Regions from separate parts of the Shewanella marisflavi genome, predicted to be linked through region 2. Evidence: predicted binding sites of a transcription regulator. Region 2 holds the regulator's gene; each other region holds the start of a gene.
What was found. The regulator sigma-54, encoded in region 2, starts transcription at its own class of promoters, with help from an activator protein. The targets are predictions, from matches to a motif close to GTTGGCACGNNNNTNGNNT.

Region 1 (6,632 bases), 850 kb from region 2:
GACTGCAAGGGTTAGAGCAGGGGCATCAAGAAGGTTATCGCCAGGGAGAAGAGCAGGGTTTAGCTTCGGGATTGGCGCAGGCGCAGCAAAATGTTGCCCAGTTTGAAGCCATAATGCAGCAATTATCGGCGCCCTTGTCCTTGCTGGATACCGAAATAGAACAAGCCCTGGTGCAGCTCAGTATGACCTTAGCCAAGGCGGTGATAGGTCACGAACTACATACACATCCCGAGCATATTCTCGCTGCTCTGCGTCAAGGGGTCGATGCCTTGCCACTTAAAGAGCAAGGGGCGCATCTGCGTTTGCACCCTGAGGATATCGCCATCGTCGAGCGACTCTACGAGAGTACGCAATTAACCAAGAATCACTGGGAATTAGAGTCCGATCCAACTCTAAGCCGCGGTGAGTGCATCGTCAGCAATAGCCGCAGCAGGATTGATATGGGGCTTGAGCATCGCATCAAAGCCGTTTTCGAAGGTTTAGTGCAGAGTGAGCAGCGTCTCGAGCAGCAAAGATTACAACAGATAGCCGCGATGGAGAAAATGCCAGAGGCGGATTCAGCAGAGTCTGGGTCGCAGCCTTCAGTCACTGAGACAAGCGATAGCGAGTCGGCAGACGATACTGCTTCAAGCGATGCACCACAAGAGACCAGTCAAAATGAAGACCCGTCAAAGCCGACTGCTTGATAAGCTAAGGCAACACACCCATAGCGTTGTCCCTTTTATGCCAGAGGCCAGTGGTCAGCTGGTGCGCGTGGTGGGTCTCACCCTTGAGGCGACGGGTTGCAAGGCACCCGTGGGGAGTCTGTGTAGCATAGCCACCATGGCAGGAGATCTTGTTGCCGAGGTGATAGGCTTTGACGATAAATTGCTGTATCTAATGCCCATCGAAGAGCTAAATGGCGTGATGCCAGGGGCCAAGGTCACCCCGCTTGGTGAGCAGGCAGGAATTAATGTCGGTATGGGGCTGCTTGGCCGCGTGCTTGACGGCAATGGCGCCCCAATCGATGGTTTGGGGCAATTGCACACAGATCAGAAAGCGACTCGTCGTGCTCCTATGTTAAACCCTCTGGCTCGCCGCGCCATTAGCGAGCCGTTGGACGTTGGGGTAAGGGCTATTAACGCCATGTTAACCGTGGGTAAGGGGCAGCGTATGGGCCTGTTTGCCGGTTCAGGCGTGGGTAAGAGTGTGCTTCTGGGGATGATGACTCGCGGCACCACCGCCGATGTGATTGTGGTGGGGCTGGTTGGTGAGCGTGGCCGCGAAGTGAAAGAATTTATCGAAGAGATCCTGGGGGAAGAGGGCCGCGCCCGCAGCGTGGTGGTGGCGGCGCCAGCCGATACATCGCCCTTGATGAGGCTAAGGGCTTGTGAAACCTCGACCCGTATCGCCGAGTATTTTCGTGACCTTGGCTATAACGTGTTGCTTCTGATGGACAGCCTGACCCGCTATGCTCAGGCGCAGCGAGAGATCGCGTTGGCCGTTGGTGAGCCGCCAGCAACCAAAGGTTATCCGCCTTCGGTGTTTGCCAAATTGCCTAAGCTGGTGGAGCGTGCCGGGAACGGCGGCGCGGGCCAAGGTTCAATTACCGCTTTTTATACCGTATTAACCGAAGGCGACGATCTGCAAGATCCCATCGCCGATGCAGCGAGGGCGATCCTCGACGGCCATATCGTACTGTCGCGTACGTTGGCCGATTCGGGTCATTACCCGGCGATCGATGTCGAAGCGTCTATTAGCCGTGTGGCACCCATGGTGATCAGCGAGGCGCATCTGGAAGCGACACGACGAGTAAAGCAGATGTACTCTCTGTATCAACAGAACCGGGATCTTATCTCCATCGGCGCCTACACTCAGGGCAGCGACCCGCGTATCGATAACGCGATTCGGTTGCAGCCGGCCATGAATGCCTTCCTACGGCAAACCATGAAAGAGGCGATCAGTTTCGATTCCAGTGCCTTGATGTTGGGGCAGTTAAGTGCCCAGTGTCAGGTTTAGCGCTAAGTTGACCGGAGAGATTAACGCTTATGGCAAAACATGATCCCCTGGAGACAGTGCTTAAGTTGGCGCTTGAGGCCGAAGAACAGGCGGCAATTCAGCTTAGAACGGCACAATTGACGCTCAATAAATGTCGTCAGCAGCTTGATGCCTTGCAGCAATATCGTCTCGATTATATGAAGCAGATGGAAGGTCAGCAGGGGCAAGTGATTGCCGCTAGTAGTTATCATCAATTTCATCAATTTATTCGCCAGATCGATGATGCTATCGAAAAGCAGTTATTTGCCGTGTCAGAGACAGACAAGCAGCGGCTGAAAGCACAGCAGTTTTGGCAGACTAAGCAGCAAAAGCGAAAGGCGGTAGAACTCCTGCTCAGTCACAAGGCGGAAGCGAAACAAAAGTTTGAGGCTAAACAGGAACAGAAGGTGATTGACGAATTTGCCTCGCAGCAGTTTTTCCGCCAGTCCAGTCGTTAACCCATTGGCTTTCGCCTGGCGCAATTCCTAGTGCTAGTCTCCTATCTAATCCCTTATTTCTTGCTTGCTGAGCTTAACTTGGCATTTTTATTGCTTTGTAATTGATCATGAGTTTATCGCGACAGCGAATAATTGACGCTTAGGTGTAGCCGCATAATGTTGGCTCCCGCGACGAGTGTTGGAGGAAGCATGCCACAGATGACCCAAATACTCCTCTCTAATGCCGAGTCAGGCAGAGAAAAAGGTGGAGTAAAGCCTAACCCGTCAGATGTTAGTTTGGTAGGTGAGTCAAAGTCAGAAAATAACGATTTTTCAGAGGCTTTGGCGAAAGCCAGTACAAAAGAGGTTGAGCATAGTCAGGCCAAAAAGGGAACGGATACCCAGGTTGAGCTGAGCCAAGGTGCGGACAATAGCGCCAAGGGTTCGAGTTCCGACCAAGTACAGGATGAGTCTCAGGACAAGGCCAATGAAAGTGGTGATGTCGCCAATGTGTTGGCGCAGATTGACCTTGCCTCTAAGCTCGGCGTTGATGCTGAAACGGGCTCTGAGATTGCCGCTGGCGGCGCCATTTTGCCGCCGGATGAGAGTGAAGCTGATATGGCTGGCGACGATGAGCTGATGCCCAGCATAGTAAAGGGGCAGGCAGATAAATTTGAGATGAGAGATGGAGAGCTGGAAGAGGGGGAGCTGAAAGAGATAGTGGCGCTCGTCCCTCCCATTGTTACACCACCAGAGATCTTACCTGTGATCACACCAAATGGCCAAGGGTCTGGAAGTGAGGCCGGATTAGGCAGCGAGGCCATAGTCGCCCAGTTGCCCGAGGCATCACTCGATCAGATCATGGCGCAAAGCGGATTGACCAAGGAGGAGTTAATCGCCTTGCCGCCGCAGATGCTACAAGCCATTATTCATGGTATTGAAGGTCTTGGTTCACAGGCCGCTAATGGCCAAAGCGCTGCTAGCCAGAATGATAATGCACTGACAAGCGCTCAGCAGGATATTAAAGCTCTGATTGCTCAAGCAAAACAGTATTTGGCAGCCAATAGTGTGCAATCTGGTACTGTTTCCATCGCGCCGAGTTCGCAACAAGGTGACTTAGCAGGGCAGGAAAAAACCTTTGCTGCAGGTCTTGCCGCCGGTAAAGAGGCGCAATCTATATTGGCTGATCCAAAGCCAGAGATGAAACCAAGCGCAGAGCAGAGTCGTCAGACTGAGTTTATCGCGGCGACTTCAATGCAGACTCGCGGCGTTAAGGCCGCAGTCGATGCGCTAAAGGATGCCAATCTCGCGGTGAGTATGACGCCTAAAGCGGGTGAGGGCTCTGATATCTCTGGTTTGGATAAATCAGGGCTCATTTCTGCTCAGTCGTTAACAGGGCTCAGGGCCGAGAGTACGCCTCAGTACCAGCTATCCATCAAACCCCAGGGTGAGCCTGCCGCGCAGATGCAGGAGATGATTCAAAAGTTCTCTCCTGTGATGCGGCAGCAGTTGGTGGCCATGGTGAGTCAAGGGGTGCAACAGGCAGAGATCAGGCTCGATCCTCCAGAGCTTGGGCATATGATGGTGAGGGTGCAGGTACAGGGTGAGCATACTCAGGTGCAATTTCATGTGACCCAGACCCAGACTCGGGAATTGGTCGAACAGGCTATTCCCCGTTTACGCGAGATGCTTGCCGAGCAAGGGATGCAACTGACCGATAGTAATGTCTCCCAAGGTGGCCAAGAGCAAGGTGATGGTTCAGAGCAGGGGGAAGCTTCAGGCCAAGGTTTATCTGATATGGATGAAATTTCGGCAGAAGAAAGCCTGCTAGCGTCGAATAACGCAACAAGTTACCGTTCGGGTATAGATTATTATGCATAAGCAGGTAACCTATAGGCAGAGATGATTGCTCAATCGTTTGATATGCGCTAAAAAATCATGACGATGCAGCGTGTTATAGGGATAAGAGATGGCTGAAGAAGAATCGTTAGAACTTGAAGAAAATGTAGAGCCCAAGAGCAAGAAAAAGCTCATTATCTTCGCCGCGATCGGTGCAGTGTTGGTGATCTTATTGGCTGTTGGTGCCTGGTTTATGTTTTCGGGTAGTGAGCCCAGTGAAGAGGTGGGCGCCGAAGGCGAGAAAACCGAGCAGAGTGAGCCGGTCAATAACCGCGAAGCCTTCTATGTGGGGATGCCCAGACCATTTTTGTTTAATCTGCCGGGGCAGAATCGCTCGCGTTTGGTGGAGATCAAGGTGCAGCTCATGGTACGTGGTTCGGACGACGATGTTTTGATTAAGAAACATATTCCGCTGATTGAAGATGCGCTGCTGACTACCTTTAGTAGTGCCGACGTGCAGAAACTCAGTTCCCTGGCGGGTAAAGATGAGCTGCGTCAACTAGCTTTGCTGAATGTACAAAATACCTTGCAGCCGGTGACCGGGCGTAAAGTGGTTGAAAAGGTGCTCTTTACCGGTTTTGTAATGCAATAAGCCGGCGCCATCGAGGGTAATAAGTATGATAGGACGATATTGTGAGTGATCTATTAAGCCAAGACGAAATTGATGCGCTGCTTCATGGTGTCGACGATGTCGAAGAGGAAGAGATAAGCGATTCCGCTTTAGATGCCCGCTCTTACGACTTTTCGTCACAAGATCGTATTGTCCGTGGGCGCATGCCGACCCTGGAGATCGTCAACGAACGCTTCGCGCGGCATCTGAGGATCAGCATGTTTAACATGATGCGTCGTGCTGCCGAGGTGTCGATTAACGGCGTGCAGATGCTCAAGTTTGGCGAATATGTGCATACGCTGTTTGTGCCGACCAGCCTAAACATGGTGCGTTTTAGTCCCTTAAAAGGCACGGCACTTATCACCATGGAAGCCCGTTTGGTGTTTATCTTGGTGGATAACTTTTTCGGCGGCGATGGCCGTTTTCATGCCAAGATTGAAGGACGCGAGTTTACCCCGACTGAGCGACGTATCGTTCAGCTGCTGCTGAAGATTATCTTCGAAGATTATAAAGAAGCCTGGGCGCCAGTGATGGACGTGGAGTTTGATTACCTAGACTCTGAGGTCAACCCCGCCATGGCTAACATAGTGAGTCCGACAGAGGTGGTGGTAGTAAGTTCGTTCCACATTGAGGTCGATGGTGGTGGCGGCGATTTTCATATCACCATGCCGTACTCCATGATAGAGCCAATTCGTGAACTGCTCGATGCCGGGGTACAAAGTGATACCCAAGATACCGACATGCGTTGGTCCCAGGCCCTTAAAGATGAGATCATGGATGTCGAAGTGGGGCTTGACGCCACCATAGTTGAGAAACAGATCTCGTTAAAAGAGGTGATGAACTTTAAGGCGGGTGACATTATTCCGGTGGAGATGCCCGAATATATCGTGCTGCGGGTAGAGGATTTGCCGACCTACCGCTGTAAGCTTGGCCGTTCACGAGAGAATTTGGCACTCAATATCCGTGAGAAAATTCCAAGACCTGAGACGGTAAAGACAGAGTTACAACTGGTGACTAAGAAGAGTAAGTCTCGGGATCTCAACAATATTTAACCAAAGCGTTTAAGGTAAAAATCAATGAGCACAGAAGATACAGGTGACGATTGGGCCGCAGCCATGGCCGAACAGGCGCTGGAGGAGGCTCAGGCAGTCGAACTCGATGAGCTGGCCGATAGCGGCAAACCGCTGACCGAAGAGGAAGCGGCCAAACTCGATACTATCATGGATATTCCTGTAACCATCTCCATGGAAGTGGGTCGCAGTTTTATTAATATCCGTAACCTGCTGCAACTGAACCAAGGCTCAGTGGTGGAGCTGGATCGTGTTGCCGGTGAGCCGTTAGATGTGATGGTCAATGGTACCCTGATCGCCCACGGTGAGGTGGTCGTGGTCAACGATAAGTTTGGTATCCGTCTGACCGACGTTATCAGCCAAACTGAGCGGATTAAGAAACTCAAATAAGGAAGGTCTATGGGGATCTCATCCTTGATGGTCGTTGCGGCCGCCGCGACGACTACTCAGGCGAGCATAGAGCGAGAGCCGGCGTTAACCACCATGACCAATATGCTGGGTGGATTGATCTTGGTCATTGCCTTGATCTTTCTGCTCGCTTATCTGGTGAAGCGCTTGAAGTTGGTTCCTAGTTCACACGGGGTGTTGAAAACCCTGGCC
Region 2 (8,460 bases):
AGCCCATCTATCTCGTGTATCCAGACAAGGGCGATGCCCAATGGCGACTCAGATCGACTAAAGGCACTCTGGACAAAAATAGCGGACGGGTCACCCTGGAAAATAATGTTATCATTGATGCTATTAGCCCAGAAGAACCTATCCAGACCATAGAGACCACCTATCTGGAGTTGGATCTCAATACTATGATAATGACATCCGACAAAAGCATTCGGGTAACGGGGCGAGATTTCCTCATCACGGGGCAAGGCTTATACGCCGATCTCAACGCACAAAATATACGACTGACGAGTCAGGTAGAAGGAACATATGAAACTAAATAGCCTTATTCTCGCTGGGCTGCTAACCCTGATTAGCCTGGGCGCCCAAGCCAAGGATAATGACCTACTACAAGAGGTCAAGATCTCTGCCGCTAGCCAGGAAGCCGATATCAAGAACAATCAGATCATCTTCCATGGACCGGTTGAGGTCACTCAGGGCTCGATCAAGATCTTGGCCGATGAACTGCGCGCCTTCAGCAAAGAAAAGAACAGTGGCAAGATCCTCGTTGCCACAGGCAACCCGGCCACCTACTCTCAGGTAATGGAAGATGGCCGTCCCGCCTCTGCCAGTGCCAAAGAGATCCGCTATGAACTCTCGAGCCGCACCCTGACACTCATTGGCGATGCTACCCTGGAACAGGAAGGCAGCCAGGTCACAGGTACTCAGATCCGCTACAACATTGAACAGCAACAGCTGATTGCCGAGAGTACAGGCAATGACCGCGTGATCACCATTATTCAGCCTGAAAACTATCAAGAGCAGAAACAAGCGCAACCCGAGCCAGAACCAGAACAACCCGAACAGGAAAAGCAATGACAGACCTGACCTTGAAGGCGGAAAACCTCGCCAAGAGCTATAAGAGTCGTGCCGTTGTCCAAGATGTGAGCCTTACAGTCAAAACCGGGCAGATCGTCGGCCTATTGGGACCAAACGGTGCCGGTAAGACCACCACCTTCTACATGGTGGTCGGCCTAGTACAGAGCGACAAGGGACGCATCTATATCGATGATGACGACCTCACCCTCGACCCCATGCACCTTCGCGCCCGTAAAGGCATAGGTTACCTGCCCCAGGAAGCCAGCATCTTTCGCAAACTCTCGGTACGCGACAACATCATGGCCGTGCTGCAGACCCGCAGCGATCTGGATAACGATGGCCGCGAAGAGGAGTTGGAACATCTGCTGGAAGAGTTTCATATTACCCATATCCGTGACAGCCACGGTATGGCGTTGTCGGGCGGTGAACGTCGCCGGGTAGAGATCGCCAGGGCCCTGGCCGCGAACCCGAAATTTATTCTTCTCGATGAACCCTTCGCCGGTGTCGACCCCATCTCAGTCATCGACATCAAAAAGATCATCGAGCAACTCAAAAACCGTGGCCTTGGGGTGTTGATCACCGACCATAATGTGCGCGAAACATTAGACGTCTGTGAGAAAGCCTATATCGTCAGCCACGGTAATCTGATCGCCGAAGGAACACCCGCCGAAATCTTAGACAATCAGCAAGTACGAGCAGTGTACTTAGGTGAACAATTCAAGCTATAGTTAATCTTATAACCGGGCCATAAACTGAAACTAATATCAGATTGTGGCCATAAGGACTATCCTTTATATTTGTCCGGCCAATTAGCCAGAGCTTTCTCATTTTATAATTAGAAACAAGGGAATAGCAGTACGATGAAAGCGTCACTTCAGCTCAAAATGGGTCAGCATCTCACCATGACGCCCCAGCTACAACAGGCCATACGTCTGTTGCAGTTGTCGTCACTAGAGTTGCAGCAGGAGATCCAACAAGCATTAGAATCCAATCCGCTACTGGAGTTGGATGAAGAGCAAGAAGGCGCCAGTGCCGAACTACAAGATGATACCGCCGTCGACAATTTCGACAGCAAGTATGATGACAAGATAGAGCTGGATTCGAGTCAGGATAACTCAGGCGTCGAGACCTCGGACGCCCTGACTCAAGACTCTATGCCTGACGAGCTGCCGGTCGACACTACTTGGGACGAGGTCTATACCGCCTCCCCTAACTCCAGCTCAGGCGCCATGCGCGACGACGACATGCCTTTTCAGGGCGAGACCAGTGAAGGCCTATACGAGCACCTCGAATGGCAGAAGAATCTCACCCCTTTTTCCGATAACGATCTGGCCATCGCCACCGCCATCATAGATGCCATTGACGAACGCGGTTACCTGACCCAGACCTGCGAGGATATTCTCGAAGCGATGGGCGATCCCGAAATAGAACTCGATGAGGTCGAGGCAGTACTCAAGCGAGTACAGCACTTCGACCCCATAGGCGTGGCGGCGCGAGATCTCAGCGAGTGTCTGACGATTCAGCTGGCCCAATACAGCGACGATACCCCGCATATCGCCAATGCACGCATGTTGATCAAGGAGCACTTGGATCTCATCGCTGGACGCGACTTCCGCCTCTTGATGCGCAAAACCAAGCTTAAAGAAGATGAGCTAAGAGATGCTATCGCCCTCATTCAAACTTTAAACCCCCGTCCAGGCCTGGCCATTACCGCCAGCCGCGACGAGTATGTGATCCCTGATGTGACCGTCACCAAGAAGAAGGGACGCTGGGTGGTCGAGCTTAATCCCGATAGCATGCCCAAGATCAACGTCAACCAGCAGTATGCGGCCATGGCGCGCAGCACTAAGAGCCAGGCTGACGGTCAGTTTATTCGTGGTCACCTGCAAGAGGCGAAATGGTTCCTCAAGAGTCTTGAGAGCCGTAACGAGACACTGCTAAAGGTCACCAACTGCATTGTCGACTTCCAACAAGGTTTCTTCGAATTTGGTGAAGAGGCGATGAAGCCCATGGTGCTTAACGACATCGCCGAAGCGGTGGAGATGCACGAATCGACCATCTCCCGTGTAACCACACAGAAATATATGCATACCCCGAGAGGGATCTTCGAACTCAAATACTTTTTCTCTAGCCATGTCGGCACTGACGATGGTGGAGAGTGCTCTTCAACAGCAATACGGGCTTTTATTAAGAAGCTAGTTGCTGCGGAAAACCAGAAAAAGCCATTAAGCGACAGCAAGATGGCTCAACTCTTAGCTGAACAAGGCATTAAAGTGGCGCGTCGCACTATTGCTAAGTACCGAGAGGCAATGCTTATACCGCCCTCGAATCAGCGTAAGAGCTTATAACACGTAACTGGAAACTGGAGGACTATCTTTATGCAAATAAACCTGACTGGGCACCATATCGAGATCACCCAATCTCTAAGAAACTATGTTGAAGAGAAATTCACAAAGCTTGAACGTCATTTCGATCAGATCAATAATGTGCACGTTGTATTAAATGTCGAAAAGTTGCAGCAAAAGGTTGAGGCCAAGTTACACCTCCGTGGCGGAGAAGTGTTCGCAACATCCGAACATGCGGACATGTATGCCGCGATAGACTCCCTGATTGACAAGCTCGATCGTCAGGTCATTAAACACAAAGAGAAGCTTACTAAACATTAACGATGGAACTGAGTACCATCCTGCGGCCGGAGTGCACAACCTGCGCCACTCCGGGCAGTAAGAAAAAGGTACTGGAGCTTATCAGCGACTTAGCCGCTGTCCAGTACCCCACCCTCTCCTCTCAAGAGATTTTTGAAAGCCTTCTGGCTCGAGAGAAAATGGGCAGCACAGGTATAGGCAATGGTATCGCGATTCCTCACGGACGGCTGACGAACATAGAGCAACCAGTGGCCGTACTGGTGAAGTGTGCTGAACCAATCGCATTCGATGCCATTGATAATAAGCCCGTCGATATCCTTTTTGCATTATTGGTGCCCGCAGATCAATGCGAGCAGCATCTTAGTACTCTGGCCGCCATGGCAGAGAAACTCAATGACAAGGCGATCATGAAACAGCTAAGAAAAACCAAGGATGAGTCAGAACTCTATCAGGTGATCACCCAATGAAATTGGTTTTGGTATCCGGACGCTCAGGGTCGGGAAAATCTGTCGCACTTAGGGTCTTAGAAGATCTCGGCTACTACTGTGTCGATAATCTGCCCCTACAGATGATGGAATCCCTGCTGGAGCAACTCAAGGGACGCAGCGAACTGGTGGCCATTAGCGTCGATGTGCGCAATATGCCCAGCGAAGAGATCCAGTTGGAAAAGCAGCTGGCCAAGCTCCCGAAAGATACCGAGATCTTAAGTTTCTTCCTTAACTCCAGCGACAATGTGCTGCTCAAGCGCTATAGCGAGACCCGCAGATTACATCCGCTGTCACGCTCAAAAGTCTCTCTCAAGGAGGCGATTCAGCTCGAAGGCAAACTGCTCGATCCCATCGCCAAGCTAGTGGATCACTATATCGACACCTCTAACCTCAACATCTATGAGTTGAGTGACAAGGTGCGCGAAATATTACTGGGCACAGTCGATAAAGAGCTGGTGATCAACTTCGAATCTTTCGGCTTTAAATATGGCATGCCAAGCGAAGCCGACTTCATGTTCGATGTGCGCTTTTTGCCAAATCCCCATTGGGAGCCAGAACTGAGACCCCTGACCGGCCTCGATGAGGCAGTGCAGCAGTTTCTGAGTCAGCAGCCACTGGTGAATAAATTTATCTGGCAAATCGAAAACCTGCTGGAAACCTGGTTACCTCATCTTGAGCGTAACAACCGCAGTTACCTCACCATTGCCATTGGCTGCACGGGTGGGCAACACAGATCTGTCTATGTCACCGACCAACTGGCCAAGCTGTTCAACAAAGGCAAGCATAAGGTACAGGCTCGTCACAGAGAGCTAAAGCATGACTAAGTTGGCTCGCGAGCTGACCATCTGCAATAAGTTGGGACTGCACGCCAGGGCGGCCACCAAGCTGGCAGTACTTGCCGCCAAGTTCGATGCCCAAGTCACCCTGATCCAGGGCGACAAACAAGCCTCGGCCGCCAGCGTACTCGGCCTATTGATGCTCGAAACAGGCATGGGCAAAACCATCACAATCACCAGTGAAGGCAAAGATGCCCAGGCGGCACTGGACGCCATCAGTGCCCTTATTGACGCCAAATTCGACGAGGCCGTATAATCGGCTCGCTTTGCGGTGCCGGGTGAATTTCGTCCTATACTTATCATAGACTTACACGCCTATTACCCAAGCCGGTCAATCTATTGCCTAAGGAGGAGCTATGCCGATCGAAGTGTTAGATAGTGAAACCACAGATCAACGCCTAAATCAGCTCACTCAAGCCTTAGGCAGCGGCATGTTTGTGCATGTGCGCAGCATGTTGCACGACATGGCTGCCTCAGATATCGCCTTCATATTGGAGTCTTCTCCGCCGCGCACCCGTCAGGTGTTATGGCAGCTAATCGATCAAGAGCACACGGGCGAGATCCTCGATGAGCTGGGTGAGGAGCTCAAAGACAATCTGATCACCCAGATGAGCCCAGAGCGTGTCGCCAAGGCGGCCGAAGGCATGGACACAGACGATCTGGCTTACATACTGCGTAGCCTGCCCGACAGCGTCTTCAACCAGGTATTGCAGTCGATGACAGCCCAGGACAGAGCCAGGGTTGAGCAGGCCCTCTCCTACCCGGAAGACACCGCCGGCAGTATGATGAATACCGATACCGTCACCGTGCGCCCCGATGTCAATGTCGATGTAATACTGCGTTATCTGAGAATTCGTGGTGAACTGCCCGATGCCACCGACACTCTTTATGTGGTGGATAAGCGCGACAGCCTGCTGGGCGGCGTGCGTATTACCGATCTACTTACCTGCGATCCTAATGCATCGGTACGCGATATCATGAACAAGGATCTCGAAGGGATCCCGGTCGGTATGGACGATAGCGAAGTCGCCCAGCTGTTTGAGCGCCATGACTGGGTGTCGGCGCCGGTGATCGAAGAGGAGACCAACCGTCTGCTTGGGCGTATCACCATCGATGATATTGTCGACGTGATCCGTGAAGATGCCGAACACTCCATGATGGGGATGGCAGGGATGGACGACGACACAGATACCTTCGGTCCTGTGCTTAAGAGTACCTTTAGGCGATCCCTCTGGCTCACCATCAACCTATTTGCCGCGCTGCTGGCCGCCTCGGTCAGTAACATGTTCGAGAGCACCCTTGAGCAGTTTGCCACCATCGCCATCCTGATGACCATAGTTCCCAGCATGGGCGGCGTCGCTGGCAACCAGACCTTAGCTCTGGTGATCCGCGGTATTGCCCTAGGACAGATAGGTCAGAGTAACTCCCGCTGGCTGATAGGCAAAGAGCTGGCCATCGGCTTTCTCAATGGCCTGTTATGGTCCCTGCTGGTGTTTGGCGCCATCTGGCTATGGAAAGGCGATATCGCCCTTGGCGCCCTGATCGGCGGCGCCATGTTGATCAATATGACGGTGGCAGGATTTGCTGGCGCCAGCATCCCCTTGCTACTGAAGAAGTTTAATGTCGATCCCGCCCTTGCTGGCGGTATGGTGCTGACCACAGTCACTGACGTTATCGGCCTATTTGCCTTCCTAGGCCTGGCGACGCTGTTTCTGCTGAACTGAATGCCAAGAGCATCCCGATACCGAATCGGATGCGCTTGAATTTCAATATTATCGACATCTTTTTCACGTTAGTATGGTTATGGTCACATCATAGAGAGAGGTGACATGCAAAATACTCAGATATTGATCATCGAAGATAACCCAGATGTCGCCGGCGTCTTGGGGGACTACCTTGAATCCCAAGGCGCGCAGGTGGATTACGCCAGCAATGGTGAACTCGGCCTGCGACTCGCCACCGAAGGGCACTTCGAGGCCATCATATTGGATCTTATGTTACCTAAGATGGACGGCTACGCTGTCGCCAGGGCCCTACGTGAGCAAGGCGCGAGTGTCCCTATCCTGATGTTAACGGCGCTGGATGATAAACAGGATCTGCTCCAGGGGTTTCATAGCGGGGCCGATGACTACCTGACTAAGCCCTTCGATTTCGATGAACTCACTGTACGCCTGCAGGCGCTAATCAAGCGCCAACAAGGACGAGTCGCCCAAGGGTGTAAACAGTGTGGGCCGCTCACCCTGAATATCGCCGAACATACTGCCTACCGGGAAGGCAAAAAACTTCAGCTTACCCCAAGCGGTTATCAGATCTTACAACTGCTTATCTCCCGAGCTCCCAATGTGGTGAAACGTGAGGAGATAGTGCAGCACCTGTGGGGAGAGGAGCCTCCCAACAGCGATATATTGCGCAGCCACATGTACCAGCTGAGAAATCAGGTGGATAAACCCTTCGATACCCCCATCATACTAACCGTACCTAAAATTGGGTTTCGGTTAGATGTAAAACAATAGCGAGCCCAAAGGTGCAACAAACCGCCAAGAGCCTGACCCGTAGATTAAGCCTCTATTTTGGGGCTATCGCCCTATTAGTGGCGGCGATTCTCTATCTGCTCAGTGTAACCATACTCTACTGGGTCGAAGATGAGATCAATCGCCGTGCCCTGGAACAGATAGTCCCCAGCGCTCAGACCGCCTTCGAGCAAGGCGCCCGTTCGCCGCTCATCCTTAGCACTAATATCACCGCCTACAATGACCTGAGCCTGCTGCCTAAGGATTACCAACCGATGGCAGAGTTGCCGGTTGGATTTCTCGATGAGCTACATGATACTTTCAAAGAGGATATCTTCATCTATCGCGGCGAATATCAGGCGCAAGGCTTAACCCTACCATTGCTCTTGGTGATGGATGCCGCGCAGGTAGAACTGAGCAGTAACGAATGGCGCAGTATCAGCCTGGTGATACTGGCTGTCACCCTGATGTTGTTCGCCCTGTTCGGCTTTGCCATCAATCGGCTGACACACAGGCTGATCGCTCCGATCCAAGCCATTAGCAAACAGCTGGAATCCCCCGACGCCGAGCGCCCTTTCCAGGTCTCCAACGATGCGACTCAAGAGTTTCACGCTCTTACCGCCAGCCTTAACTATTACCAGCAGCAGATCGCTCAGTTGCTGCGCCAGGAGCAGGCCTTCTCGCGTTACGCCAGCCATGAACTCAGAACCCCGCTGACCATCATTCAGGGCGCCAGTCGTTTATTAGAGCAAGAGGGAAACCCTGAGTTTCTCAAACGCCAGCGTAAACGGATCGCTACCGCTGCCAGCAATATGCAACACACCATAGATGCCCTGCTGAGTCTGGTTAAACAGGAAAAGGGATTGCTAGCGTCGAATACGCGAACGCTAACAGAAAAAGAACTCTCTCAGATAATTAATGAAATACAACCGCTTGCCGACCATAAAGCCATTGAACTGCGGCTTATCCTCAATGCCACTCCACAGATCGCCCCCAGCGAGCCAGTTCTGCGTATGTTATTGATCAATTTACTCAATAACGCCATCAATGCCAGCGACACAGGCTGTATCGAGATCAGTATCGACACGGATGGGATCTCGGTGAGAGATCAGGGGCGTGGCAT
Region 3 (8,460 bases), 2.0 Mb from region 2:
ATTAAAAGACGATCAGACTCGCAAGATCTATCTCGAAGCTTTAGCAAAACAACCACAGGCCTTCTTTAATCAGATCTTTGCTGATATCGTGGCTATTCCAGCAATACGAACTCAGTTTTTGATGGCATTAAGAGATCCTGAGCGTAGTCCCAACCTAGCCAATGCCATCGGCGGACTCTTTAAGGTAACCAAAGCATGATGACAGATTTTTTAATGATCGCCGCCTTGGTGGTCATTGCCGCTTTCTTCTGGCAACTCAGACAAATGGCAGAGCTAAGCCGCCTTTTTGCCAACGGCGAATGTAAAAAACAGCGAGTACAACTCCTGGCCATAGCCATGGAGTCTGCCCGTCCTAGCATAGGCGGCAGCAGCGGCTTGACCTGGAAAGCAAAGTTTTTGCTGGAATTTAGTACTGACGGCCTTAATCAATATCGCGCGCACATATGGATGCATGGTAAGAAAGTAGAAAAAATTCAATGGCCTATATTCCCGGAACCGGAATGGCTTGAGGCCCCAGAGGCAAGAGGCTCGGTTGGTGGCGGCTGCGGCAGTCGCGGTGGTTGTAAGCCAGGCGGCTGTAAATAACCCAGACAAGTCTTCACGTACAATGCCTTATTCTGGGCAAAGAAAAAGCGCGGCTCAATCATGAGTCGCGCCTTCTATCTTTTCGCTAAGCAATCCAGCTATGAAAGTGCTCCCTGCTCCATCCTTGCGAATTTATGCTCCTTGCATCTTCCTTGGTCCCTTTATTCCTTGTACCTGTTAACACTTAAATACTCGTTAAAGTACTTATTATCAGTGCTAAGGTACCTTCCTTGTGCTTGGTGATCCATTTACCAAGTATGCTTAATCCTTAAGCATGTCCAGTTTCTTCCATGGGATTCCATTCCATACACTCCGTGTTATCTGCCATCCTGAGCAGAATTCAATCATCCGTGAATGTTTGACCTTCCCTAGTTACCACTCATCCTTGAGCGTCCATCCTGGTACCATCCTTGCCATCATCTTCCTGATGATGTTTAGGTCTTCCTGACCTTTCCCTAACCATTCATCCCTGAACACTGTTAATTCTAGCGAAGGCCGCAACAAAACAAAGTACCTCGCAAAACACTATAATCACTGCCACATGATTGTCATATCAACAAAATCAAATAAGCCATTGATATAATTTTAAAATATATCTTTATGCAGATATAATCAGCTTGCCTTCAGCTTTATGTCGCACATTAATGTAAGAAATGTCTCACACGATGACGGGCATTTATAATGGCTAAAACTTAAAGGCAAAAGACAACAGAGCTGATCACATATGATCAAAGGCCACAAATAGAAAAGGCGCACTGATAAAAGTGCGCCTTTTCTATACTCTTGTGTAAGCCTTCCTGCTTTCGCCGTGCTCCCTGCATCATCCTGATCACATCGACATCCTGCCGTCTCCCAAACTCCTGAAACGTCCTGTCTTTATCATCCCTGGACGGTTAATTCATTTAACCGCACTCCCATATCCTATGGGATCCAGCGCATCCTGCACTATAGTCCTTTATTTCAGCTAGCTCTTAGTATCCCTGACGCTTATTCATCCATAGCGGTGTCATTCCATGCCACCGTCCATATCCTTGTTCGTCCCTGACACGCTATGACTTTCATCTCCTAGAACATCAATATCTGCGTGATTAAAGCAAGCTGGTTAACTTGGACTCAGTATAACCAGACCAATCTAAAAATGTACGCCATAAGAAACAATTGTGAATAGCTTGATTCTTAACCAATCAAAGTTCGATGCTTAAGCTATTGAAAATAAAAGAATAAACATTATCCTCAGTCATAAACAGCTAGGATATCTGGAAAATAGCTCACACATTTGTAAGCGATCTCTCACAAGAGGCCAGGCTAAATGTGAGCTTACTCAAACAACTATTGATCTCGACGGCGGGTTAACCACTGCACCAGCATGACCCAATCGGCTAAAAAGCTATACAAGGGATACTCGAAAGTCGCCGGTCTATTGCGCTCAAACACAAAGTGTCCAATCCAAGCTGCACCATAACCCACAACAGGCAATAACCAGAGCAACCAGTAGCTGGATGATAATAGAGCCGTCAGCAGTAAAGCTAACACCAAGAGGCTACCAAAATAGTGCATCCCGCGGCATCTGGCATCACTATGCTGCGACAGGTAAAAAGGATAAAACGCCTTAAAACTCTTATATTGCTTACTCAACTTCAGGACTCCGGTAAAACAGCAGCTCACCTTCTACGCTGCCTATGGTCAATCGCTCTATGGGTGCAAAACCCATGGTTGAAAATAGGTGTGTATGCTCATCATGGGTCACATAAACACCTACTCCCTCTAACTCAGGCTGCTCATCACACCAACTCATCACCGCCTGGATAAGGCGCTTTCCTAACCCCTTTTTCTGCTCAATAGGGGTCACGGCGATAAACTGCAAGATACCGCAGTGGGTGCTAGGAAGATGCTCAAGAATCGATGATTCTTTTCTCATTAAAGCCTGGGTCGACTGCCACCCCGTACTTAACAGCATCTTGAGTCGCCAATGCCAATATCTGGCCTCTCCCAGCGGTACCTGCTGAGTTACGATACAGGCCAAGCCGATTAAGCGATCTTCGTCAAACAGACCTATCAGCGCCTGCTCTTCCTGCCAAAGGGTGTGTAACTCTTCACGGATAGCACCACGCAACTTCTGCTCATATTGCGCCTTGTCCCCCTTATGCAGAGCGGCGATAAAAAAGGGATCATCATGGTAGGCATTGTAGAGAATAGAAGCGGCAACCCTTAGGTCTTCAGCAGTTAAATAGACAGCTTTATAGGTTTCTTGAACAGGTGGGATGTCTGTTGGCGTCATTGCTGTTATTCCTTGATTCAGATCAACAACACTCAATGTAACAAGCTTGTAAAAAAGTGCAAACTTTAATCGATTCGACACTTTATCAATTTATTGCATACTTATGAGAGCGCCTCTTCAATTAATTAAGTGAGGGAAAAATGGATATTACACCACCGGATCTAGCCGCCCTATTTGACCAACTCGGGCTATCGAGTGACCCCGACGCCATAGAGGAATTCCTCAAACAACACTCGATCGCCCAAGGCGTACATATTGCGCAGGCTCCTTTTTGGAATACCGCTCAGCGTCACTTCTTAGCCGAAGCCTTGGCCGAAGATGCCCAATGGACAGAGGTGATCGATCACTTAGACGCTCAGCTGCGCGCCTAATCAGGTTTCCAATTAAGATAAAAACGCTGACACCAATATAGATGTAAGATATTGACCGATCAAAAAAGGCAAGCTCGAAAGGCTTGCCTTTTAATTAGCTGCTTACATTACATATTGTGGTAGGCCTTCTCGCCCCAGCCCACAACGCGATCATCACTAATCACGACTGGCGTACACTCATCCTTGGTTGTGGTGCCGTCTCCGCGCGTGCGTTGAGTACGGTAGTAAAGCACATTGATCGCCTTATCTTCCTTGGTATAAGCCTCATTGAAGTCTGCCGTCCCCATTAAGGTCATCACCTGATCTCGACTCATCCCCAGTGTCAATTTAGACAAATTGGCACGATTTTGCTCTTGAATACGCTCCCAAGAGTTTCCACTGCTCCAGCCTTTGTCGCCTTCACCCACGTTTAATACACACCCAGATAGCGCTAAACTAGTAGCACCGAAGACTAATGCGGTTATTAATTTTGTTTTCACTTTCACGTCCTGTTTATCTATTATAACTGGACACAGATAAAGCAAAGCTTATGCCAAAAAAGTAAAAACTTAAATATCAACAAGTTACGAACAATTCATCCTTAAGTGTGTGTCAGCTATGCTAAAAAGTAAGGAATTTAACCATGAGTCCTATCGAACAGGTGCTCGCCGCCGCACAAAAATTAAGTCTGGCTGGTAAGTCTCCCAGCCTGGCACTGATTAAGGCGAGCTTGGGTAACTCTCTTCCCATGCCCATCCTGGTACAAGGCCTACAACGATTTAAGGCTATGTCGAGCGAAGATCGCGCCAACATAATACTGAATAATGCCACGCCTGCAGCGCCTACACAGTCCCCTCAAGAGGAGGCCACACTCGCTGCGCTGCAGCAAGAAGTCAGCCGCCTAAGTGCTAATCAAGAAACCCTAATGGACCGTATCGCCAAGCTTGAAGCGCGACTCAACAATGAGGACGCTTCTTAATGCACGTGGTAGAACTCAGATTTGAGTGTTTTGACAACACCACGATCACCGCAGCCGAACGTGCAATCAACGGTTTGCTCGAAGCCTACCGAGCCAACGGTCAGGTATTAGGACGCGAATTTGCCGTGGCGTTTAACGAGGGGGAGTTTAGAGTCCGTCTGCTGTTACCAGAAAAGAGCAGTCTGGCGAAGCGCTTCAACAGTCCCTGGGTGAATGTTGCCCTAGATGAACTCACTCAAGCTAAGCTGCTGCACCCCAGAGAGAAGTATATTGGCCAGGATATTAACTCAGAAGTTAGCAGCACTGAGCCCCCTAGCTGGCAACTGCTTTATACCAGCTATGTGCATATGTGCTCACCCCTTCGCAACGGCGATACGCTGCAGCCTATTCCTCTGTATCAGATCCCGGCCACCTTTAATGGCGACCATAAACGGGTGATCAAATGGCAAACCGAATGGCAAGCCTGTGATGAACTGCAGATGGCCGCCGCTACTAAGGCAGAGTTCGCCGCCCTCGATGAACTGAGCCGCTGCGACAGTGACCTGTTTCGCCGCGGCTGGGATCTGCGCGGACGCATTGAATACCTCACCAAAATCCCGACCTATTACTATCTGTATCGAGTGGGTGGTGAGAGTCTGGCTTCTGAGCAACAAAGACCCTGTCCGCGCTGCGGTAATCCGGACTGGCTTCAACCATCGCCGCTGTTAGATCTGTTCCATTTCAAGTGCGATAACTGCCGTATCGTCTCCAACATCTCTTGGGATCATCTCTAGACGGTTAGCCTGCACTTAGCCTGCTTAACCCCTTACTTCTTGGGGCGCAGGTGACGCCACATCATCTTTAATCGCTGCCAGATCCCAGGATGATCGGTCTCAGGCAGCGACTCCTCGAGAGGCTTTTGCGCTGGACTCACTCTAGGCGTCAGGCCTTCAATGAAGGCATCCAGGCTTTCCGCCAGTTGCCTATGGGGCAGTTCACCCGGCACCTCTATCCAGACGCCGCCAGTTTCATTATCGACCACCAACATCTCATCGCCCTCCCCGAGGACACCGATAAACCAGGTCGGCGGCTGTTTTAACTTCGCCTTCATCATAAGGTGACCAATTAAATTCTGCTGCAGATACTCAAAATCTTGCTGATTCCAGGCCTGTAACAGCTCACCTTCGCCAAATGCCGAGCCAAACATCACAGGAGCCGAAAAATAGCGTCCATAAAATGGCTGAATACTGGGGTGCAACTTCATGGATAATGCATGCTCAATATTGTCAAACTGACCTTCATCTTCGCGTTTTATCGCTTGCCACTGCACTGAGTTTTCAGGCGATTGAGTGACCCTATCGAGATCACACTCAAGCACACAGGGAGAAGCTTCGCCCAAGGGATAATATCGAGGAGACTCACCCAGTTTGTCGCTATAGACTTGATGATAAAGCGTAAAAAATTGATCCAACGCAGACAAAGAAGACACTTAGCAGTTACCCAAAATTTAAGTATAATGTGCCTCTATTTTGACATGGAAAAACGATTGATGACACAGGTTCATGACCCTTATCACGACGCTCCCGCGTTATCCCAACTAACCTTAGGCAAATCGACTGGCTATCAGGCTAATTACGATGCCTCACTGTTACAGGGTGTACCACGCAAGCTCAATCGTGACGCCATAGCCTTAGGCGATACCCTGCCTTTCCATGGCGCCGATATCTGGACCGGCTATGAACTCTCCTGGCTGAATGCCAAGGGCAAACCCATGGTCGCCATAGCCGAGTTTATCCTCGACTTTAACAGCGACAATTTGATCGAATCTAAATCCTTCAAGCTCTATCTCAACAGCTTTAACCAGACTCGTTTTGAGTCTATCGAAGCGGTGCAACAGACCTTGGCTAAAGATTTATCCGCCTGCGCTGGCGGTGAAGTAGTGGTTAAGATCATCGAGCCGAAACAGTTTGCTCATCAACGAGTGGTCGAGCTACCAGGAACCTGTATCGACGATCTGGATATCGAAGTCGATGACTACGATTTCAGCAGCGATTATCTTATCGATAGCACTGATGACAAGAGTGTAGTGGCCGAGACACTAACCTCTAACCTTTTGAAATCAAACTGCCTAATTACTTCGCAACCTGACTGGGGCAGCGTGATGATTCGCTACCAAGGGCCCAAGATTGATAGAGAAAAACTGCTGCGCTATCTGATCTCCTTCAGACAACACAATGAGTTTCACGAACAATGTGTCGAGCGGATCTTCGTCGATCTCAAGCGTCTGTGTCACTGCGCTAAACTGACTGTTTATGCCCGCTATACGCGGCGTGGCGGCTTAGACATCAATCCTTATCGTAGCGACTTTGAAAATCCGCCGGAAAACCATCGTTTGGCAAGGCAATAGCAATCAGCAGCCCGCAACAGCGGGCTGTTTTTTATCCACACCATCCCTTTTTCCCCTCATACAGTCACTTTTCTTGCAGATGAAAAGCAAGCCCCCCTTCCAACTGCACTATTAGAGTACAAGCAGAATTATTTAATTGCCGCCACACATACCACTTTGGAGATACCTCTAATTAAGTATAAGCTAATGATCTTTATCACAATTATTAACAGAAAAAATCAATCACAATGTAACATTGTTTTAGATCAACAAATCAATCCTTTTGCAGACCTATAACAGTCCAGGAGCAATGACCATACAAAAGGATTACAATTAATGAAACTTCACGCCCTCAGCCTCGCCGTACTTGCCAGTCTTTCAACCTCAGCCCTCAGCGCAGAAAGTGTTGACCCACTAAAAAAGGCTTTTATCGATGACTCTCAGGTGAAAGTGAAATTTCGCCTTCGCTATGAAGATGTGGATCTAGCCGATGTCGACCAGCAAAACCAAACCACACTGCGCACGCGCCTGACCTATCAAACTGGTGACTTCTACAAGCTGTTTGCCTTGGCTGAAGTGGACGATGTGCGTTCTACCGACGACGAACCTCTGATTGCCGACTATGAATATACACAGATTAATCAGGCCATTATCGGTTATCGTGGCCCAGCTAACACCTTGGCCCAATATGGTCGTCAGCGCATCCTGCTCGACAACCAGCGTTTCGTCGGTGGTGTTGGCTTCCGCCAAAATGAACAGACCTATGATGCTTTCTCGGTGAAGAACACTGAGGTTGCAGGACTAACGGCTTACTACGCCTATGTGAATAACGTAAATCGCATCTTCGCCGAAGATTCTGGCAAAGATGAGCACAAGAATAAGACTCACCTAGTTAATGTTAACTACAAAGGGTTAGAGTTTATCAAGCTCAGTGGCTACGCCTACTTGATCGACAACGTCAATGTAGCAGCCTTCTCGACCGACACCTATGGTCTGCGTGCCTCGGGCGATATCAAACTCGATAAACTAAAGTTCAACTATGAAGCTGAATACGCCCAGCAGTCTGAAGGCGGCGATAACCCTGTCAGCTACTCAGCGGCTTACTATAAACTTGGGGCGGGAGTGGACTTGGATCTCTTTGGCGCCAAAATTGGTTACGAGGTACTAGGTTCTGACGATGGCAAGGCGGGCTTCATTACCCCACTGGCGACCCTACATGCCTTCAACGGTTGGACAGATAAGTTCCTCTTCGGCGGCAAAGGGAACTGGGAAAACGGTATCATAGATACCCACCTTATCCTCACGGCTAAAGTTGCCGGACTCAAGCTGCTGGCCAAATACCACAAATTCGATTCCGACTACGGTGACGTGGACATGGGTAAGGAATGGGGCGTATCGGCGACCTATCCTTTCCTCAATCACTACAGTGTCGGTGTGAAATACGCAAGCTTCAGCGGCGCCGATGAAGGTTATGGCTTCTCTAACGACACAGACAAACTCTGGTTAACCTTCCAAGCGAACTACTAAGCCTTAACCTGTCGCCCTAAGGGGTGGCAGGCCGCCAATACTCCCTTTTGCAGGAAAACTGAGGTTTTCCTGCTTTTTTAACTTAACAAGATAACAGCAGTTGTTGGATACCCACGCTGTGGCAATGCCAGGTAATTTCACGCTCCGTCTTAATGCTAAGCGCAAAACGATATTCCCGCTCAAGTTGCCCGAGCCAGCTCTGCCATTGACCTGCTGGAATACCCCGCCCCTCATCCCCCTGCAAAAACAGGCTTACCGACTGCGCTATACCGGCCGTTTGCGGCTCTCTCCCAACAAAGCTTAAGGTCTGAGATTGCATGCTAGCGAGTTCAAAATAAAAAGATTTTAGGGATAAGGCCAACCCCATTCCTTTCGC
Region 4 (8,460 bases), 840 kb from region 2:
ATGCAGATCCGGTATCAAAATCGAGCCATCGTCAGCATAGCTGTATTCCGCATCGGGACGATTGAGCATACCCAGCGTATCGGCGGCGTATTGATCTTCAATCTCGGCCAATTCATCACCCAGTGTTGGTGCGTCAGGCATCTTCTGTCCATCTGGGTAGATGAGACGCTTCAGCATTGGCCTCACGACGAAGAGGATAAGCGCCAGAATGATTAAGCCGCCCATCACCAGTTTGATCGCTCGCCAGAACCAAGGCTCTTCGTAGATAGCAAGCGCAGGCGCTTCTTCGACCAGCTGATCCATAAAGGGCACTGTCACAACCTCAATCATATCACCGCGCTGGGTATTGAAGCCCACAGCGCCTTCAAGTAGGCGACGAATATTGCTCAGCTCCTGCTCGGTACGGGCAACGCGCGTCACCTGACCATCTTCTCCAGCAGGCCCAGTCTTGAAGTCGACCGCCACCGAAACGCTCACACGTCTAACCACACCTATCTGCTGACGGGTATGGCTAATGGTGGTGTCTAACTCATAGTTACGAGTTGCCTCTTTATGACTGGATCCTGGCAGGATTTTTTCCTGAGAGCTTCCGGTGGCTTGCTGAGGAATATTGGCTTCCATTGGCGGCTGATTGCTCAGCGCTCCGGCAATACCGCCAGTGCTGGCGCCGGTTGAGTTATTCTCCACCGTCATTTCACTGCGTACTGCAGGAAGGTCAGGGTTATAACGCTTGGCGGTCTGCTCGACGGCAGTGAAGTCCATATTGACATCCACCTGAGCGGTAAAGTTTTCTGGCCCCAAAATAGGCATCAAAATCGATTCAACCTTGTTGCGATACTCGGCTTCCTTTTGCTGTACTAGCTCAAGTTCGCGGCGCGCTCGGGCGGATACTGCCGTCTGACTTCCCGAGTTTAGCAAGCGACCGTTAGAATCAGTCACTGTCACACGGGTCGGCTCCAAACCATGAACGGCTGAAGCGACGATATCAACAATCGAGTCAACCTCTTCTTGACCTAGTCCACCGCGACGGGCATTGACGACCACAGTTGCGCTTGGCTTAGAACGATTACGGGCAAAAACATTTTCTTTAGGAATCGCTAGGATCACCTTGGCACGGCTGACACTCTTAAGCTCTTCGATAGTGCGGGCCAGATTTTGCTCCTGACTGTTCTTCAGTCTCGCCGCTTCCATCCGCTGGCTAACGCCAAAACCACTGTCTTTAGTAAGAAAATCATCACGGCCAGGCGAGTTGTCGATGCCTGCGCGGCTGAGCATCATCTTGACGTCTTGATACTGATCTTCAGGCACCTTAAGCACATCGACGTCAATTTGGTAATTGACTTTGTTCTTGTCCAGCACATCAAGCACCTGCACCATCTCTTGGGTATCCATCTTGCCTAGAGGACGGTATTCAGGCTCCTGTGCCCACAGCATGACGAAAACTGCCAATGCTAAACAGATAGCCAGCGCCAGGATCATGGTGATCTGCCTAAGCATATCGACACCGCCAAACATGCCGCCGCTTGGCTTATGCTCTTCTTGTACGCCACCAGCCAACATATCCTGTGCTGTGCCAGCGCCTGTTCCGACTACCATATCTGTACTCACGATAAATACCTGCTGTTTTGAATCATCTTAGGGTGATAGTCACCAGCCATGCCTAGACAGGCATACTCATGATCTCTTTATAGGCTTCGACCAACTTATTACGCACCTGAACGGTCGCTTCAAAGGCAACGCTGGACTTTTCGCGAGCGATAACGGTATCAGACAAGGTCACACGGGTGTCCCCCATGTCGAGACGTGTCTGTAACGAGGAAGAGGCTGCCTGCAGGGCATTAACGTTTCCGACAGCCTGCGACAGCAAGTTACCGAAGTCACTGCCACTGGTATTAGCCACTTGTTGAGTGATATTGGGCGTGATCGCACCAGGCTTAATCTCGCCTGTGAGTGACTGCATCTCTTGCAGTAATGAATTGGCACCTATCTGCATATTGGCCTCCGCTATCGTCGTGAATTTGACGAAATCTATTCTTATTCAGTCCAATGCAATATGTTTGCCAAAAATGGAAATAGCGTGACGCCAGCAGCTTTAAACAAGGGCATAGGCGAGAATGAAAGAGACAATGAGGAGAGAAATAGAGAAAATGATGGGCAACAAGAAAAGCGAAATGCAGGCACTAGGTGAGCATTTCGCTTTTCTCTTTTTACGCTTTTACCGACTTCATGCGGGGATCTGAATCCCCATATCGCGCATTCGCGCCATCTTATACCTTAACGTCCTGGCGCTGATCCCCAGCTTTTCAGCCACCTGCTTACGACTGCCATTACACTGGTTAAGAGTTTCAAGAATGATCACATGCTCTTGGGCCTTAAGCTCATCCCCGAGACCATCGGGCTCAGTTTGCTTATGCTCACTGTCACTCAGTGGTTCCAGCATCACATCCTGTGTATCGATAATGATATCCTTGGCACCAATGGCATCACCTGACTGTAAAATCAGCGCGCGCTGTACCACGTTATCCAGTTCACGTACGTTGCCAGGCCACCTATGTCCTAACAAACGCCGACACGCCTGATCGTCCAAAGTTGGCGCCTGCGCTAGACCCGCCGCTTTAGCATGACGCAACACTAAGTGCCGCGCTAAAGGCAAAATATCGGCCGGACGTTGATGCAAGGCTGGCCAAGTCAAAGGGAATACATTGATGCGATAATAGAGATCTTCCCTAAACTCTCCTTTAGTGGCCATCGACTTGAGATCTCGGTTCGACGTTGCCAAAACGCGCACATCGAGCTTAATGGTCTTACGCCCACCGAGTCGCTCAACTTCACGCTCTTGCAACACCCGCAGTAATTTGGCTTGCAACCCCAGATCCATCTCTGAGATCTCATCGAGCAGCAAGGTGCCGCCCTGAGCCTGTTCAAATTTACCCGGACACGCCTGATAAGCCCCGGTAAAGGCGCCTTTCTCATAACCAAATAGCGTGGCTTCTAGCATATTCTCGGGGATCGCGGCGCAGTTTATCGCCACAAACGGCTGCTCAGCCCTTTGACTGTGCTGATGTATGTAGCGTGCAAGTACCTCTTTACCCGATCCACTTGGTCCCATGATCATCACAGAAGCATCGGACTGCGCCACTTTCTGCGCCAACGAGAGTAGCGCCAGGCTGCGCTCATCGGCGACCACGGGTTGATCCTCAATGAGTTTAGGCTTGAGGTAACGAGAGACCTGATTAAGCAGCACCTCTGGTGCAAAGGGTTTGGCGAGATAATCCACCGCCCCTAATTTAATTGCGCTGACGGCGCTGTCTATGGTCGCATAGGCTGTCATGAGCAAGATGGGGATCTGTGAGCAGTGCTGCTGCAGGTAAGCCACTAAACCCAGGCCACCTATGCCTTCCATCTGCACATCACTGATCACCATATCGAAATCGTGCCCCTTGAGCGCGATTATCGCTGCTTCGGCCGACTCGACATCGACACATTCATATTGAGCAAGTAACAGAGTATCCACTAATGCTTCGCGCAGTGAAGCATCATCTTCAACAAGTAGTATCTTGGCTTCAGCCATGGCTCACCTCCGGGGTCGACTCGGCTTGGACCGCTGGCAAATTAAATGAGGCGCGGCATCCCTTCCCCGCAATACAATTGAGCAGCAGGCGCCCTTGGTGGTTAGCAACCACAGTTTGCACAACCGCCAAGCCAAGACCTGTACCTTGCGCCTTGGTCGTGAAGAAAGGCTCAAGCACCTTCTCCTGCATTGCGGTGTCTAACCCTTTTCCGTTATCGACGACTTCAAAGGCTATCGCATGCCCATCATCGACGGCATTTAGCCATACCTGACTGGCGCCGGCTTCTATGGCATTGATCACCAAATTGTTAATCGCTGAGCTAAGCGCGGCAGGATTAGCTTTAAATAACTGAGTGGATGCAAGATTTAAATGCAACTGACAAGATTTTCGCTCGGCAATGGGCTCGCAGTTTGCCATTACAGACCCCATGACATGCTGCATATCACAGACCTCGCTCAACTCCTGCTGACGCCCCTTGGCCATCAGCAACATATCATCTACCTGCTGTGACAACTCGTTGAGCCTATCAATCAACTTACCTTGGAAACGTTCTCTGGCCGGTTGTGCCAAACTAGGACTTCCGAGGTTAGCCGCATATAACAGCGCCGCCGATAAAGGCGTGCGAACTTGATGAGCTAAACTGGCCACCATTTTGCCAAGAGCGGAGAGTCGCTGCAGATGGGAGAGATTTTTTTGTAGCAAGCGGGTTTCGGTCAAGTCTGTCAAAACAATAAGCTGACCGGGTTCTGGCGTTAGTGGGGTGATAGCCAGTTTAACTCGGCGACCATTTTTCAATGATACCTCGTGGCCATCATCATCCTGTGGAGAAAAGGCGCGATTGATGATCTGCAACCAGCGCATTCCAGTTAAGGGCTGTCCCAACAGTTGCACGGCGACAGGATTGGCATCGGTAACTACACCATCCCCATTGATGATCACTACGCCTGAAGGCATGGCCTGTAAGATATGCTCCATGCGACTGGACATAGCATCATTGGCAACGACACCGGCGACCATAGAAGGTCCCCGTGTTGCCTGCGCCTGTGCTGAATATGCCACCTTGGGATTTGCGGCCATAACCACTCCGTCAATAAATTGCTGCTAACCGAGTGAATGCAGATAATATGCCAATTAAAAAATCATAATTAACAAAGAATTATAGTTAAGAAACGACAAAGGCCCTGAAATGGGCCTTTGTTTGTTGCATTGTGGCGAGCTGGAATTAATCTTTACTCATGCCGTACTTACGCATCTTCTCAACCAGCGTGGTGCGGCGAATACCAAGCATTTCAGCAGCGCGGGCAACGACGTTGTCTTGTTGATCCAATGCCTGGCGAATCATGTCTATCTCAAGCTCTGCCAGCAGATCTTTAAGGTTAACGCCTTCCGGCGGCAACTCGCTAGGGAAACGGCTCTCTGGAATATCGACCGCTACCTCATCACTAAAGATAGACGCCAACGCATCGCGCTCCAGCTCCTCTTCGCTGACCTGCACCTGATATTCCGGCACATCAATATGGCGGTATTTCAACGGCAGATCGTTCACATCGACCAAGCCACCAGGATAAAGGATGGTAAGACGCTCAACCAAGTTAGACAGCTCACGCACATTACCCGACCAGCTATGTTCTTTAAGAGACTCAATAGCCCGCTGGGTAAAACGTACCTTGCCACGACCTTCGTTGTAGACGCGGCTGACTAACTCTTGCAATAGTAATGGAATATCGTCTTTGCGCTCACACAGAGCCGGCATCTCTACAGGGAAGACATTGAGGCGATAGAAGAGATCTTCTCTAAACTCGCCATTGGCGATCATGGTCTCTAGCTCTCTGTGGGTCGCGGCGATAACACGTACGTTGGTATGTATGGGCTTACTGCCACCAACCCTTTCAAACACGCGCTCCTGCAAAACCCGAAGCAGCTTAACCTGCATCTGCAGCGGCATATCACCTATCTCATCGAGAAATAGGGTGCCCCCTTCGGCAAGTTCAAAACGCCCTTTACGGGCGCTGATGGCGCCAGTAAACGAGCCCTTCTCATGACCAAATAGCTCACTCTCCAGCAGCTCTGGCGGTATAGCGCCACAGTTCACCGGAATAAATGGGCCATCGCGGCGATCAGAAATATAATGAATATTACGGGCAACGACCTCTTTTCCCGTACCAGACTGGCCTAAAACTAATACTGTGGCATCTGAACCCGCGACCTGATTAATCAGATGGCGAACCTGAGCAATACCTTCACTGCGGCCCACTAAACTACGAAATAACTTGGTCTGATTACCACTGGTTGGCACATCGGGACGTTTGGTGTGCACAAACACCTGACAAAAATGCAATAACTCTGTCAGCTGGGGATAGTTCAGCGGCTCTTCGATACAACCTAAAATATTACTTGCTGAGACATCACCGTTAGCACCCAGCAATAAAATCGGCTGCCAAGGCATGGAAGTAGCAATAGATTGCAACAAGGTCTTAGACTGAGCCTCTTGTGCAATAACAAGCGCTCTATAGCGGGTATTCGACATTCGAGATTCGAGTTTATCGACAGGAAGCAATTCGACTTGCTCACCAAGAAACTCAAAAACACAAGATAAGCGATTAATTCGCTCTGACTGATTACCGACAAGTAGAATTCGTTGATCTGTATGCATCATTTAAGAAGGCCGTAAAGCACTCAGTGTTATTCGCATTAATTATTAGTGTTAGTTGCTTAGAAAGCGAGATAATCGTTTTAAATCAATTTTGCAAAAAACGACTATCACACGGAATAGTGTATTATCAGCAGCATATTAGCAAGTATCAGATTCATTTTCTGACAAACTCATCTGATTTTAGAGCAAATTCTCAACGTATCAAGCAACAGGCGCCAATCAATTGACGCCTGCCAAAAAGTTATTGTTCAGAAAGGTAGTAACTAAGGCTAAATTGCTTCTGTGTGCGATGCCAAATGATGCTCATTTTGAGGAATCGCATCCCAACCTTCTTTGATGGTTTTAAGCAGTGTGACCACATCGTCTATGGCCTTAACATCATTGTTAACATTAGCCTCAGACAAACGTACCAGCATATAGTCGTAGAGCTGTGAAAGATTTGCGGCAACATCACCTTCAGCATCCATATTTAGGCTGCCATTCAGACCATTTACAATGCCGATGGCCTTGCCGATCAATAAACCTCGCTGAGCCACATCGTCCTGTTCAATGGCGCATTTCGCTTGGGCTAAACGCTCTATTGCACCAGTCAACAACATTTGGATAACCCGATGCGGTGAAGCAACACTTAAATCACTCTCCACTGAAACCTTTCGATATGATTGCATTGAACCACGCATATTTACACCTACCTGTTTGATTCTATTGCTTGATAAGCCTTAATTTGACGCTTAGCAGCAGTATTTGAATGTAATAATGACAAACGATGACTCAACACCTTTTTACTTTTAACCGTTAATCTTTGACTGAGTATAAGCTGATGTTCAAGTGCTTCTCTGTCGGTAAAGTCATCATCAGACACTAAAGCTTGCAACAAGGTTGCCCGCTTCTCTATTAATTCATGCAATTCCTGCACCAAACTAGACGACAATTCATCCTCAGCACTCACACTGTTGATTTTATCTAAAACTAACAGTGCCTTACTATTAATATCGTCTAACAGATTAATATACTCGTTCACTCCGACCTCAACCATTCATTCAATTGGTGCTAGCAGTGTTAATCGTCATGCCAATATTTCGACTCAGCTATCAGCAGCTTTGAAACGCAAATAACATCACTCTTTTGAAACTAGTTATTTTGCTTCACCACGCCTGGCAACGAGTCTAAACGGGAAATCAACATATTCGACTGTGAGTTTAAGTTCGCAACCACCAAGTCCATCGCGTTAAACTGCTTATATAATCTATCTTCATACGCAGCCATTCTGCGGTTTAACTGTTCACGACTATCGGCAATACGCGACAACTGCTCATCTAACGAATTGTCGCGTCCATCGATAATCCCTCCCGACTTCACATAAGTATCAACCAGGTTCGACATTTTGTGGGCAAGACCAGTTTCTTCAGTGGAAAACAGTTCGGCAATAGCTGACTGATTATTTTCAATCGAATCTTTCAGCTTATCAGAATCGATTTCCAGTAAACCTTCACGAGTCGTCTTCACCCCGAAGTTAGCTAACATCTGCATGCCATCTGAGGTGTCTACACCAGATGATACCATTCCACGTAACTGACTCTGGATGCTTCGGGGTAAAGCATCGCCCTGTAATATACCCGCTTGCTTAGTATCGGCGTCATATCCGGTGAGGTCCTGAATCGTAGTCATTAACGCATTATATGACTCGACAAAGCCTTCAATTGCGCCCTTGGTTTTGGCAGTATCCTGGCTGACTGTCAGGGTCGTGGTCTTAGCAATATCGGCATCAGTTAGGGTTAGTGACACGCCTGTTATCGCATCGTCTATACTATTGGTTTGTGATACCACTTTAACGCCATCAATGTGCACTATGGCATTTTTAGCGGGCGTCAGCTCGCTCATAGTAAAGGTATCAGAAAGCCCTGTACCCACACCAGTGTCGGTAGCCGTCACCGAAATGCTGTTATCTTCGCCAGTCTTTTTCGAACCCAAGACCAACTGAGGCCCTAACTCACCATGAATAATAGTCGCCGTAACATCTGTGTTGTCTTCGGCAGTATTAATCTTTTCCATGATATTGGTGAGCGAGTCGGTATCCGACACATCAATATTAAAGGCTGTACCGCTACCGACACTAATAGATAAAGAGCCTTCACCTATGGGAGAAGTATCATCGGCAACCACAGCGGTACCAACTTTTTGGCTTTGTGCCAGTTGCTCCACTTGCACTTGATAAACACCCGATACCGCGGATTT

Region 1: the regulator sigma-54 is predicted to act here: its motif matches at 2,552-2,570, upstream of CFF01_RS12650 (flagellar hook-length control protein FliK).
Region 3: the regulator sigma-54 is predicted to act here: its motif matches at 3,753-3,771, upstream of CFF01_RS06065 (DUF3192 domain-containing protein).
Region 4: the regulator sigma-54 is predicted to act here: its motif matches at 2,047-2,065, upstream of fliE (flagellar hook-basal body complex protein FliE).

The regions. Positions count from the first base shown of each region.
Region 1 covers NZ_CP022272.1:2,856,010-2,862,641, reverse strand. Annotated here, with positions in the region: gene fliH (flagellar assembly protein FliH) at 1-686, shown strand, start outside; gene fliI (flagellar protein export ATPase FliI) at 658-1,998, shown strand; gene fliJ (flagellar export protein FliJ) at 2,028-2,474, shown strand; gene CFF01_RS12650 (flagellar hook-length control protein FliK) at 2,664-4,334, shown strand; gene fliL (flagellar basal body-associated protein FliL) at 4,423-4,944, shown strand; gene fliM (flagellar motor switch protein FliM) at 4,986-6,014, shown strand; gene fliN (flagellar motor switch protein FliN) at 6,039-6,422, shown strand; gene fliO (flagellar biosynthetic protein FliO) at 6,432-6,632, shown strand, end outside.
Region 2 covers NZ_CP022272.1:3,702,570-3,711,029, forward strand. Annotated here, with positions in the region: gene lptC (LPS export ABC transporter periplasmic protein LptC) at 1-323, shown strand, start outside; gene lptA (lipopolysaccharide transport periplasmic protein LptA) at 310-858, shown strand; gene lptB (LPS export ABC transporter ATP-binding protein) at 855-1,586, shown strand; gene CFF01_RS16315 (RNA polymerase factor sigma-54) at 1,719-3,206, shown strand; gene hpf (ribosome hibernation promoting factor) at 3,237-3,524, shown strand; gene ptsN (PTS IIA-like nitrogen regulatory protein PtsN) at 3,527-3,970, shown strand; gene rapZ (RNase adapter RapZ) at 3,967-4,815, shown strand; gene CFF01_RS16335 (HPr family phosphocarrier protein) at 4,808-5,083, shown strand; gene mgtE (magnesium transporter) at 5,184-6,551, shown strand; gene CFF01_RS16345 (response regulator transcription factor) at 6,657-7,340, shown strand; gene CFF01_RS16350 (sensor histidine kinase) at 7,352-8,460, shown strand, end outside.
Region 3 covers NZ_CP022272.1:1,365,702-1,374,161, reverse strand. Annotated here, with positions in the region: gene CFF01_RS06090 (DUF3549 family protein) at 1-199, shown strand, start outside; gene CFF01_RS06085 (DUF3301 domain-containing protein) at 196-585, shown strand; gene CFF01_RS06080 (DUF962 domain-containing protein) at 1,915-2,220, opposite strand; gene CFF01_RS06075 (GNAT family N-acetyltransferase) at 2,213-2,863, opposite strand; gene CFF01_RS06070 (DUF2789 domain-containing protein) at 3,004-3,234, shown strand; gene CFF01_RS06065 (DUF3192 domain-containing protein) at 3,342-3,713, opposite strand; gene CFF01_RS06060 (hypothetical protein) at 3,857-4,192, shown strand; gene CFF01_RS06055 (Zn-ribbon-containing protein) at 4,192-4,965, shown strand; gene syd (SecY-interacting protein) at 4,998-5,660, opposite strand; gene queF (NADPH-dependent 7-cyano-7-deazaguanine reductase QueF) at 5,721-6,578, shown strand; gene CFF01_RS06040 (alginate export family protein) at 6,894-8,084, shown strand; gene CFF01_RS19365 (4'-phosphopantetheinyl transferase family protein) at 8,167-8,460, opposite strand, start outside.
Region 4 covers NZ_CP022272.1:2,864,050-2,872,509, forward strand. Annotated here, with positions in the region: gene fliF (flagellar basal-body MS-ring/collar protein FliF) at 1-1,596, opposite strand, end outside; gene fliE (flagellar hook-basal body complex protein FliE) at 1,661-1,993, opposite strand; gene CFF01_RS12685 (sigma-54-dependent transcriptional regulator) at 2,225-3,571, opposite strand; gene CFF01_RS12690 (sensor histidine kinase) at 3,564-4,589, opposite strand; gene CFF01_RS12695 (sigma-54 dependent transcriptional regulator) at 4,795-6,228, opposite strand; gene fliS (flagellar export chaperone FliS) at 6,495-6,905, opposite strand; gene CFF01_RS12705 (flagella biosynthesis chaperone for FliD, FliT) at 6,914-7,246, opposite strand; gene fliD (flagellar filament capping protein FliD) at 7,357-8,460, opposite strand, start outside.